2 regions of the Fusobacterium massiliense genome follow, and region 1 is predicted to be linked to the other one. Evidence: riboswitches for the same ligand, from Rfam matches in the RefSeq annotation. Region 1 holds a riboswitch; the other holds the start of a gene.
What was found. Region 1 has a riboswitch for S-adenosylmethionine ahead of metF (methylenetetrahydrofolate reductase [NAD(P)H]). Riboswitches for the same ligand answer to the same signal wherever they lie in the genome.
Positions count from the first base shown of each region.

Region 2: linked by a shared signal. The riboswitch ahead of BQ2505_RS05620 (methionine ABC transporter ATP-binding protein) and the one ahead of metF (methylenetetrahydrofolate reductase [NAD(P)H]) in region 1 are both predicted to bind S-adenosylmethionine.

Region 1 is NZ_LT608324.1:16,759-22,733, forward strand. It holds gene BQ2505_RS00105 (homocysteine S-methyltransferase family protein) at 1-688, opposite strand, end outside; gene metF (methylenetetrahydrofolate reductase [NAD(P)H]) at 755-1,621, opposite strand; SAM riboswitch class I at 1,790-1,874, opposite strand; gene BQ2505_RS00115 (co-chaperone GroES) at 2,060-2,335, shown strand; gene groL (chaperonin GroEL) at 2,348-3,967, shown strand; gene disA (DNA integrity scanning diadenylate cyclase DisA) at 4,190-5,239, opposite strand; gene radA (DNA repair protein RadA) at 5,232-5,975, opposite strand, start outside.
Region 2 is NZ_LT608327.1:248,043-254,017, forward strand. It holds gene panF (sodium/pantothenate symporter) at 1-1,057, shown strand, start outside; SAM riboswitch class I at 1,148-1,233, shown strand; gene BQ2505_RS05620 (methionine ABC transporter ATP-binding protein) at 1,432-2,439, shown strand; gene BQ2505_RS05625 (methionine ABC transporter permease) at 2,429-3,130, shown strand; gene BQ2505_RS05630 (MetQ/NlpA family ABC transporter substrate-binding protein) at 3,147-3,935, shown strand; gene BQ2505_RS05635 (DUF1846 domain-containing protein) at 4,195-5,709, opposite strand; gene BQ2505_RS05640 (DMT family transporter) at 5,884-5,975, opposite strand, start outside.

The DNA of each region.
Region 1 (5,975 bases):
CGAAAGAACAGTTAAAACCAAAAGAAACAACGGAATCTCTATCTAAACTGGTTATAAGAGAATCCATGCTTTGACCTGTAAGCAATTTACCTTGTCTATTAACAGTGGCTGATATTGAAATTGGAAGTTTTATATTTTTTTCTTCAAAAACTTCTTCAACACCAAGTAAAGCAGCTTTTGCAGTAAGCCCATCAAATATAGTTTCCAGTAATATTCCATCAACTCCACCATCAATAAGACCTGCCGTTTGAACTTTAATAACTTCTTTCATTTCATCAAAACTAACAGCTCTTTTATAAGGTATGTCTCCTACAGGAAATGATAAACTCTTATTTGTAGGACCTATTGAACCAAAAACATAGACTTTTTTTCCACTTTGAATAACCGCTTCTTTAGCGATTTCAGCAGATTTTTTAGCTAGTTCATATACTTTATCTTCTAAATGATAATCTTTAAGTGAAATAGCATTACAGTTAAAACTATTGGTTTCGATAATATCTGCTCCAGCTTCTATATATTTTTTATGAACTTCTAAAATAATATCTGGTCTTGTTTCATTTAAAATTTCATAACAACCTTTGGCACCATTAAAATCCTCTGCACTTAATTCATATTTTTGTAAAACAGTTCCCATTGCCCCATCTAATACCAATATTCTTTCCCTTAATTCTTTTTCAAATTCAAACATTATTTTCCTCATTTCTATTTCAATCAATTCTTCTATATTTTATTAAAAAATCTATTCACTAATGAACTATTTTCTAATTATTCCTGTTGCATCTATAATTTTTTTTGCAGTTTCTGGTTTATTCATTGTATAAATATGTATACCATTTATATCAGAAGCAACCAAGTCTATTATTTGTTCTATTGCATAAGCAAGTCCTGCTTCTTTAAGTGCAGCTGGATTATCTTCATATTTTTCTAAAATTTTTAAAAATTTCTTAGGTATAGTACAAGAACAAAGTGAAGTTATTTTCTTTATTTGTTTTGCATTTGTTACTGGCATAATTCCAGCTACTAAAGGCTTATCTATTTGTAATTTTTCTAGTTTATCTCTAAAGCTATAAAAAAATTCATTATCTAAGAAAATTTGTGAAATTAAAAAATCTACACCTGTATCAACTTTTTCTTTTAAATGAAACAAATCTAATAAATCATTAGTTTCTCTATGACCTTCAACATAATATGCTGCACCTATAGAGAATTTATCTCCCTTTTTTTCACGAATATATTTTATTAAATCTTTAGCATAATTAAAATCTCCAGGCTCTAAATCCCTATCAATTGGGTAATCCCCCCTTAAAGCTAAAATATTTTCTATATTATTTTTTTCTAACTCATTTAAAACTCTATCTATTTCTTCTTTTTTAGAACCTATACAAGTAAAATGAGCTAATGATTCAACATTGTTCTGACTTTTTATTCTCTCTGCTATTTCAACGGTTCTTCCTTTAGTATTTCCACCAGCTCCGTATGTAACACTTATAAAATCAGGATTTTCTAATGTTAATATATCTAAACAATTATAAACCTGATCTAATCCTACTTTATCATTTGGTGGAAAAACCTCAAACGATGTTGTTAAAACTTTATTCTTAAAAATATCTCCAATTTTCATAATTACCCCCAATCTAAAACTAAAAACAATATCTTATAACCCTAAATAAATAATTAAAAGCTCTTCAAACTAATACGGATGTCAGAAACTAAGTATCATTATTTATTTTCATACTTTTATATATAATAAAAAACCTAAGCCTTACGACTTAGGAAACTTTTAATTATTCCTCCATCGATCAGGCATTAGCACCACACTTTTGCAGGTTGCTGAGACTTCACTGGGCCTGTCCCTCCGTCTCTCTTTATGGTTTTTTTTATTAGGAAAAATAATACACTATTTTTTTTAATTTGTCAATTCTAAATTACAATAATTTTTTTATTTTAATTTAGAAAAATCTAAATCTTTTCCTATTGACAAAACATTAAATATATAATATTATTATTTTATAAAAATTAGCACTCTATTAATATAAGTGCTAATAAAAAGGAGGAAATTATGAATATCAGACCTTTAGGAGAAAGAGTGGTAATTAAAGCTATCAAAAAAGAAGAAAAAACAAAAAGTGGAATTATATTAGCTAGTAAGAATTTAAATTCAGATAACCAAATTTTTTATGCCGAAGTATTAGCAATAGGAAAAGGAGAAAGTTTAGCAGATATAAAAGTTGGGGCAACCGTTATATGTCCTAAAAATATTGGCTATGAAATAAAAGAAGATGATGAAAAATATATTATTATAAATGCAGAAGATATATTAGCTATTTCTGAATAATAAGGAGGAAAAATGTCAAAAATTATAAATTTTAATGATGAAGCTAGAAAAAAATTAGAAATAGGAGTTAATACTCTTGCTGATGCAGTAAAAGTTACATTAGGTCCAAGAGGAAGAAATGTTGTTTTAGAAAAAACTTATGGTGCTCCATTAATAACAAATGATGGAGTTACTATTGCAAAAGAAATTGAACTTGAAGATCCTTTTGAAAATATGGGTGCTGCTCTTGTAAAAGAAGTTGCAATAAAATCTAATGATGTTGCGGGAGATGGAACTACCACAGCTACCATTCTAGCACAAGCCATTGTAAAAGAGGGACTAAAAATGTTAAGTGCTGGAGCCAATCCAATATTCTTAAAAAAAGGAATTGAACTTGCAACTAGAGAAGCTATTGAAATTTTAAAACAAAAAGCAAAAAAAATAGAATCAAATGAAGAAATATCACAAGTTGCCTCTATTTCGGCTGGTGATGAAGAAATAGGAAAACTTATAGCACAAGCTATGGAAAAAGTTGGTGAAACTGGAGTTATTACAGTAGAAGAAGCAAAATCTTTAGAAACTACTTTAGAAGTTGTAGAAGGAATGCAATTTGATAAAGGATATGTATCTCCTTATATGGTAACAGATAGTGAAAGAATGACTGCTGAACTTGAGAATCCTTTTATACTTTTAACTGATAAAAAAGTTTCATCTATGAAAGAGTTACTACCATTACTGGAACAAACAGTGCAAATGTCTAGACCTGTTCTAATAATTGCAGATGATATAGAAGGAGAAGCTCTAACAACTTTAGTTATTAATAAATTGAGAGGAACTTTAAATGTTGTTGCAGTTAAAGCTCCAGCATTCGGTGATAGAAGAAAAGCTATCTTAGAAGATATTGCTATTTTAACTGGTGGAGAAGTTATTTCTGAAGAAAAAGGTATGAAACTGGAAGAAGCTAGTGTTGAACAATTAGGAAAAGCTAAAACAGTAAAAGTTACAAAAGATTTAACTGTTATAGTTGATGGTGCTGGACAACAAAATGAAATTTTAGCTAGAGCTAATTCTATTAAATCTCAAATAGAAGAAACTACATCTGAATACGATAAAGAAAAATTACAAGAAAGACTTGCTAAATTGGCTGGTGGAGTAGCTGTAATAAAAGTTGGGGCTGCTACTGAAGTTGAAATGAAAGAAAGAAAATTAAGAATAGAAGATGCTCTAAATGCAACAAGAGCAGCTGTTGAAGAAGGAATTGTTTCAGGTGGAGGAACTATACTTCTTGATATAATTGATTCAATGAAAGAATTTTCTGAAACAGGTGAAATTGCTATGGGAATTGAAATTGTTAAGAAAGCACTTGAAGCTCCTATTAAACAAATTGCTGAAAATTCTGGACTTAATGGTGGGGTAGTATTAGAAAAAGTTAGAACTTCTCCAAAAGGATTTGGTTTTGATGCCAAAAATGAAAAATATGTAAATATGATAGAATCAGGAATTATTGACCCTGCTAAAGTTACAAGAGCAGCTATTCAAAATTCTGCCTCTGTTGCTTCATTACTTCTAACTACGGAAGTTGTTATAGCTAATAAAAAAGAAGATGATAAATCTTCTATGAATGGAGCAGGTATGATGCCTGGAATGATGTAAATTTAATAATTAGAGATTATTTTTTGATTTTAAATTTATACTTTCTAATGTCATAAATAAAGTCTCTTGACAGCCGTATGAGTTCTACGAGCTCAATAAACACAGGCTCTTCGAACTAATACGGACGTCAGAGACTAAACTTTGTTATTTAATCTTATCCTTTCCTATGGAAAAATAAAAAGACAGAATTTTTTTCTGTCTTTTTATTTAAAAAATATATTTTTATTTTTGCATCTCTATTGTAAATTTCAATCTATTTATACCAGCTCTCAACGCTTTTATTTTAAATTTACTTATTTTTATAGCTACTAAATCATCATCCGATGCTTCTTGTAAGTCAGCAATATTATTAAAAGTTATTATAATTTTCTCAACATCTTTTTTTGTTAATTTACTTATTTTTTCTAAAATTCTATACCCTTTTGCATTAATTTTATTGTCTAATACTGTATAAGACTTATTATATCCTAGAGCAAAAGCTAAATTTTCTATTTCTAATAACTCTGAGTCAGATAGAGAAGATAGTATTTTTTTTACATCATTTATTTCAATTTCGTCTTCAAGATAATCTTTTAAGAAATTTTCTTCTTCTAAATCTAATTCAAATATAAGCTCCGAAACTTGTATTCCAGCTGCTCTTCCAGAAGTTCCTAACTCAACTAAATATCTTGATAACTCTGCTCTTATTCTTCTAACAATTTCAAATCTTTGTAATACATTTGCAACATCTAGTACAGTTACAAGGTCATCTAATTCTAATATTGTTAAATTATCTAGATTTCTATTTAAAACATGTCTATAACTTTCTAATATTTTTAAATATTGAGAAACTTCTATATTTAATTCTTCTAAATTTTTTAATCTATATTTAATATCACCTTTATACAAAGTTACAACTTTTTTTCTTTCTGAAATAGCTATAACCTCTCTTTTTAGTTGTTTTGCAGTTCTTTCAGCTGTTCTATGTCTAGTTCCACTTTCTGTTGTAGTATATATTTTACTAGGTTGAATATGGACATTTGCATAAAGTATTTCTGTGCAATCTTCACTCAAAATAATAGCTCCGTCCATTTTTGATAATTCAAATATTTTTTCAGGGCTATATTTACAATTAATATTAAAGCCCCCATCTCTAACTTTTTCAACTTCATCATCATATCCTATAACTATCAAAGCTCCTATTCCTGCAGCCAAAATATTATCTATTCCAGCTCTAAGTGGTGTTCCTGGAGCTACTTTTGCTAATATATCTATTAATTTATTATCAGTCATTTTTTTTCATCCTTTCCAATAAATCATCTAAAGTTTTAAGATAAATTATTTTTAATTTATATTTCTTTTTTTCTATTTCTTTTCTATTAGATTCAGGAACATAAACACCTAAAAAACCTAATTTTTCTAATTCTTTTAGCCTTTTATCTACGAAAAATACTTTTCTTATTTCTCCTCTTAGTCCTAGCTCTCCTATGGCTGCAATTTTTTGGCTTATTGCAAAACCTCTTGATACTGATAAAATTGATATTAAGACTCCTAAATCTGCAGCAGGGTCTTCTATTGAAAGTCCTCCTGGTACATTTACAAATAAATCTTTTGTTCCTAATGGAACATTTAATTTTCTTTCAGCTATGGCTGTTAATATTTGTATTCTATTTTTATCATAGCCCTGAACAACTCTTCTAGGTATTCCAATTCCACTGTCTACAATTAAAGATTGAATTTCTAATAAAAAAACTTTTGTTCCTTCCAAAATTGGAACTACCATACTTCCTATATTTTTTTCTTCTCTTTCACTTAAAAAATACTCAGATGAATTTTTTATTTCTTTCATTCCATTTTCTTCCATACTAAAAACAGCAATCTCATTTGTTGAACCAAATCTATTTTTAATACTTCTTAAAATTCTATAGTAAAGCCCCTCTTCTCCTTCAAAATTGAAAACTGCATCAACCATATGTTCAAGAAGTTTTGGACCTGCTACTTTTCCATCTTTTGTTATATGTCCAACAAT
Region 2 (5,975 bases), on a different contig from region 1:
ACTTGTTATGTTTTTTATAGGAGCTATGGTTGCACAATTTATTGGTGGAGCAAGACTATTTGAAACAGTTACAGGGTTACCATATATTACAGGTCTTATAATTTTTTCAACAGTTGTAATAATTTATACAACATTTGGTGGATTTAGAGCAGTTACAATAACAGATGCAATTCAAGCTGTTGTAATGTTTTTAGCAACATTAGTTTTATTCATAGTAATTTTAAAAAATGGACATGGTATGCAAAATATAATGCTAAAAATAAAAGAAATTGACCCTAATTTATTAAGACCTGATTCTGGTGGAAATATAGCTAAACCTTTTATAATGTCATTTTGGGTTCTAGTAGGTATAGCTATTTTAGGTTTACCAGTTACAACCGTTAGATGCATGGCTTTTAAAGATAGTAAAGCAATGCATAATGCTATGATAATAGGTACTTCATTAGTTGGAATATTAATTTTAGGTATGCATTTGGTTGGAGTAATGGGAAGAGCAGTTATAACAGATTTAACAGATGCAGATAAAATTATACCAATATTAGCTCTAAAAAATTTACACCCATTATTAGCAGGAGTTTTTATTGGAGGTCCTTTAGCAGCAATAATGTCATCAGTTGATTCTGTTCTTATACTATCATCTTCAACTTTAATCAAGGATATGTATATAGGATATTTTGATAAAACAGCAAGTGAAAAGAAAATAAAGAAAATATCTATGATTACATCATTAGTAATAGGAATTTTAGTATTTATTTTATCAGCTAAACCACTTAGTTTAATTGTTTGGATCAATTTATTTTCATTATCTGGACAAGAAATAGTATTTTTACTTCCTTTGATATTTGGGTTATACTGGAAAAGAGCTAACTCAACAGGAGCTATAATTTCTATATTAGGAGGAATTCCAGCTTATTTATTTTTAGAAATAACAAAGATAAAAGTTTTTGGACTTCATAATATAGTTCCATCTTTAGTAGTTGCTTTTGTATTATTTGTTATAGGTTCATATCTTGGAAAAAAAGATGATGAAAAAACATTAGAAATATTTTTTGAATAATAAAAACTAATAAAAAAAATTAAAAAAAATTATTGACAAAAAAACTAGAATATTATATACTTACACAAACAATCAAAATTGATGTGTGAATAACCATCCAGAGAAACTGAGGGACTGGCCCTGTGATGTTTCAGCAACCTACTTTATGTGTGGTGCTAATTCCAGAGAGATGGAGAGGCTATATATTTTTAAATACCAATCCATACTCTCAAAAGGGTATGGATTTTTTATTTATTTATTTATAGGAAAGTATAAAATTAAATAAAGAAAATTAGTCTCTGACGTCCGTATTAGTTCGAAGAGCCTATGTTCATTGAGCTCGTAGAACTCATACGGCTGTCAAGAGACTTTAATTTATAGCAGAGGGAGGAAAAATGATAGTACTTGAAAATGTGAACAAGGTCTATCCAAATGGCTTACATGCTGTTAAAGATGTAAGTTTAAAAGTTAAAGAAGGAGATATTTTTGGAATAATCGGTCTGAGTGGTGCTGGTAAATCTTCTCTTATAAGACTTATAAACAGATTGGAAGAACCTACAAGTGGAAAAATAATTATTAATGATCAAGATATTTTGAGCCTTAATAAAAGCCAACTTTTAGAAAGAAGAAAAAAAATAGGAATGATATTTCAACATTTCAACCTTTTATCTTCAAGAACAGTTGAAGAAAATGTAGCTTTTTCTCTTGAAATTGCTAATTGGAATAAAAAAGAAATAAAAAGTAGAGTAGCAGAGTTATTAGAAATTGTTGGTTTGAGTGATAAGGCAAAATACTATCCTAGTCAATTAAGTGGAGGACAAAAACAAAGAGTTTCCATAGCAAGAGCTTTGGCAAATAATCCAGATATACTATTATCTGATGAAGCAACTTCAGCATTAGATCCAAAGACAACAAAATCTATATTGGAGCTTATAAAAGAAATACAACAAAAATTTTCTTTAACAGTGCTTATGATAACACATCAAATGGAAGTTGTTAAGGAAGTTTGTAATAAGGTAGCTATAATGTCAGATGGAAGGATTATTGAAGAAGGTAATGTTCATCATATATTTACTGAGCCAAAAACAGATGTAGCTAAAGAATTAATTTCATATGTACATCAACAATCAGATACAGAAATTAATTATATGCATAATAAGGGTAGAAATATAGTTAAAGTTAAATTTATTGGAAGTACAGCAAATGAACCTATAATTTCTAAAGTTATAAAAGAATGCGGAATAGATGTAAGTATTTTAGGAGGCTCTATAGATAAGCTTTCAACAATGAATATAGGACATTTATATCTTGAGTTAAATGGAGAACTAGAGGCACAAGAAAAAGCTATAGAGCTTATGAGAAATATGGATACAATAGTAGAGGTGATATATAATGGAGATTAGTGCTATACTTGAACCCTTGTTTGAAAATGTAGAGAATCCAATAATAAGTATGTTGGTTATATCTACTGTAGAAACATTGTATATGGTTTTATTTTCAACATTATTTTCATTGATATTAGGGTTTCCTTTAGGAGTTTTACTTTTGGTAACTAAACCTGGAAATATTTATGAAATGAAAAAATTTAATGCAATTTTAGAAGTTGTAATAAATGCTTTAAGATCTTTTCCATTTATTATCTTGATGATATTGTTATTTCCTTTATCAAGATTTGTAGTGGGAACAACTATCGGATCTACAGCAGCAATAGTGCCACTATCTATTGGAGCAGCTCCATTTGTTGCTAGAATTGTTGAAGGGGCATTATTAGAAGTTGATCCAGGTCTTGTAGAAGCAAGTCAAAGTATGGGAGCAAATAATAAAACAATAATATTTAAAGTTATGCTTCCAGAATGTTATCCTACTCTTATTCATGGAATAACAGTTACAATAATTAGCTTAATAGGTTATTCAGCTATGGCAGGAACTATAGGAGCAGGAGGACTTGGAGACTTAGCTATAAGATTTGGATATTTAAGATTTAAATTAGATATTATGGTATATTCAATAATTATTATCATAATACTTGTTCAAATCATACAATCAGTTGGTAATTTTATTGTACATAGAAGACAGAAAAAACTAGGAAAATAAAATAGGAGGTAAAAATATGTCTAAAAAATTTGTAAAATTATTCGGAAACATTGGTGCATTTTTATTATTATCTGTGGGAGCATTTGCTGGAACTTTAAAAGTTGGAGCAACACCAGTTCCACATGCAGAACTTTTAAATTTAGTGAAAGCTGATTTAAAGAAAGAAGGAGTAGATTTAAAAATAGTTGAATTTACAGATTATGTAACTCCAAACTTAGCATTATCAGATAAAGAAATTGATGTTAACTTCTTCCAACACAAACCTTATTTAGATAAGTTTGTTGAAGAAAGAAAATTAAATTTAGTTTCATTAGGTAATGTTCATGTTGAACCAATTGGGTTATATTCTAAAAAAGTTAAATCAGTTAATGAATTAAAAAATGGATCTACTATTGCTATACCAAGTGACCCATCAAATGGAGGAAGAGCTTTAATATTATTACATAATAAAGGTATTATTACTTTAAAAGATCCTAAAAATCTATTTGCAACAGAATTTGATATAGTTAAAAATCCTAAAAAATTAAAATTTAAACCAACAGAAGTTGCTCAATTACCAAGAGTTTTACCTGATGTAACTGCTGCTGTTATAAATGGAAACTATGCATTAGAAGCTGGATTAAACCCAACAAAAGATTCTATATTACTAGAAGGAAAAGAATCACCTTATGCAAATATAGTTGTTGTTAGAAAAGGTAGTGAAAAGAATCAAGATATCCAAAAATTATTTAAAGCATTACGTAGTGAAAAAGTTAAAAACTTTATAAACAAAAAATACAATGGAGCTGTTGTAGCTGCATTCTAAAGATAGTTTAATATTTTAAAAGAAAAACTACTATAATTTGATAAAATTTATCAATTATAGTAGTTTTTTAATTTGCAGGAATATATTTTGTCTCTGACGTCCGTATTAGTGCGAAGAACCTATGTTTATTGAGCTCGTAGAACTCATACGGCTGTCAAGAGACTAATCTTTGCTATTTAATTTTATACTTTTCTATAGAGTGAAAAAACTGTACACTTAATTTTAAAAATTAATATAAGTGTACAGTTTTTATTTAGAGTTATTGATTATAGTATAAATTTTCAGTTGGGAAAACTTGATCTGATGTGACATCAATTCCTAATTTTCTAAGTGATTGTTCATCATTTCTACCTAAAATGTGTGTTGAATGAGCTTGAACTCCTTCAAGTTTAGATAATTTTGATAATGCAACTTCAGCCATAGAGTTAGTTGCAGCAGTAATACTTAATGCAATTAAAATTTCTTCACAATCTAAAGGTATATTTTTATTTTTTAAAGTTGTTTCTTTTAATTTTATAATTGGTTCCAATATTGTTGGAGATATTAAAAGTAATTCATCATCAAAATTAGATAAATATTTTAATGAATTTAATATAGCAGCTGAAGGAGCATCCATAAGTGAACTTTTCTTTCCGGTAATTATTTTTCCATCTGGCATTTCAAAGGCAATCACAGATGATGTAAATTTTTTATTTTCTTCGTGTTCTTTATGAATAGATTCTAATTTTTTTCTAGCATAATCAACAACTTTTCTATCTTCTTCTCTTAAGCCAAGACTATGCATTATAAACTCTGCTCTTTTAAAAGTTTCTAAATCGGCATTTCCTTTTTTATAATCACAACCTGTTTTAAAATATCTTCTTATAATTTCTTGTTCAGAAGCTTTTCTAACTATTTCATCGTTAATAATACCAAATCCTACCCTATTAACTCCCATATCAGTTGGAGATTGATAAATTGATTTTTTTCCAGTAATCTTTTCTATAATTCTTTTTAGTAAAGGAAAAGCTTCTATATCTCTATTATAATTAATTGCAATTTCGTTATATTCTTCTAAATGAAAAGGATCAATCATATTAACATCGTTAAGGTCTACTGTTGCAGCTTCATATGCAATATTTAGAGGATGTTTTAAAGGAACATTCCATACTGGGAAAGTTTCAAACTTAGAGTAACCTACATTTCTTCCTCTTTTATATTCATGGTAAAGTTGACTTAAACAAGTAGCTAATTTACCACTTCCAGGACCCGGAGCAGTAACAACAACTATAGGTTTAGTTGTTTCAATATAAGCATTTTTTCCATATCCTTCATCACTAACAATAGTATCTACATCACTAGGGTATCCTTTTGTAGCAAAATGTTTGTATACTTTTATATTTCTTCTTTCAAGTCTAGTAATAAAAAGGTCAGTAGAAGGTCTATCTTCATATCTAGTTATAACTACACTATTAACTTTTAGATCATTTTCTCTTAAATCATCAATAAGTCTAAAAACATCCATATCATAAGTGATGCCGAAATCTCCTCTTATTTTGTTTCTTTCAATATCTCCAGCATAGACACAGATAATAACTTCTATCTTATCTTTTAATTTATTTAAGACTTTAATCTTTGCATTCTCATCAAAACCAGGTAAAACCCTTTTTGCATGAAAATCTCCTAAAAGTTTTCCCCCAAACTCAATATACAACTTATCATAGTTATTAACTCTTTCTAGTATATACTTAGTTTGTTCTTCTAAATATTTGTTGTGATCAAATCCTACTTTCATATAACCTCCAAAAAGTAAAAATAAAATAATAAATAAAGCCAAGCTGTCTGCCATTAATATTATTTAAACTTAAGTTATGGTCATCACGACAGTTAAAGTTTTTATAATTATATAATTATAAAAAACTGACTTTATATTTTAGCATGAAAAATATATTTTGTGAATAGTATTAACTTAATTTTTTGTCTTATTAAAAATGAACATACCTAGAATAATTAAAAAACCTCCGATAAAAGTAGAAAGTTTTGGAATATCATTAAGAAATA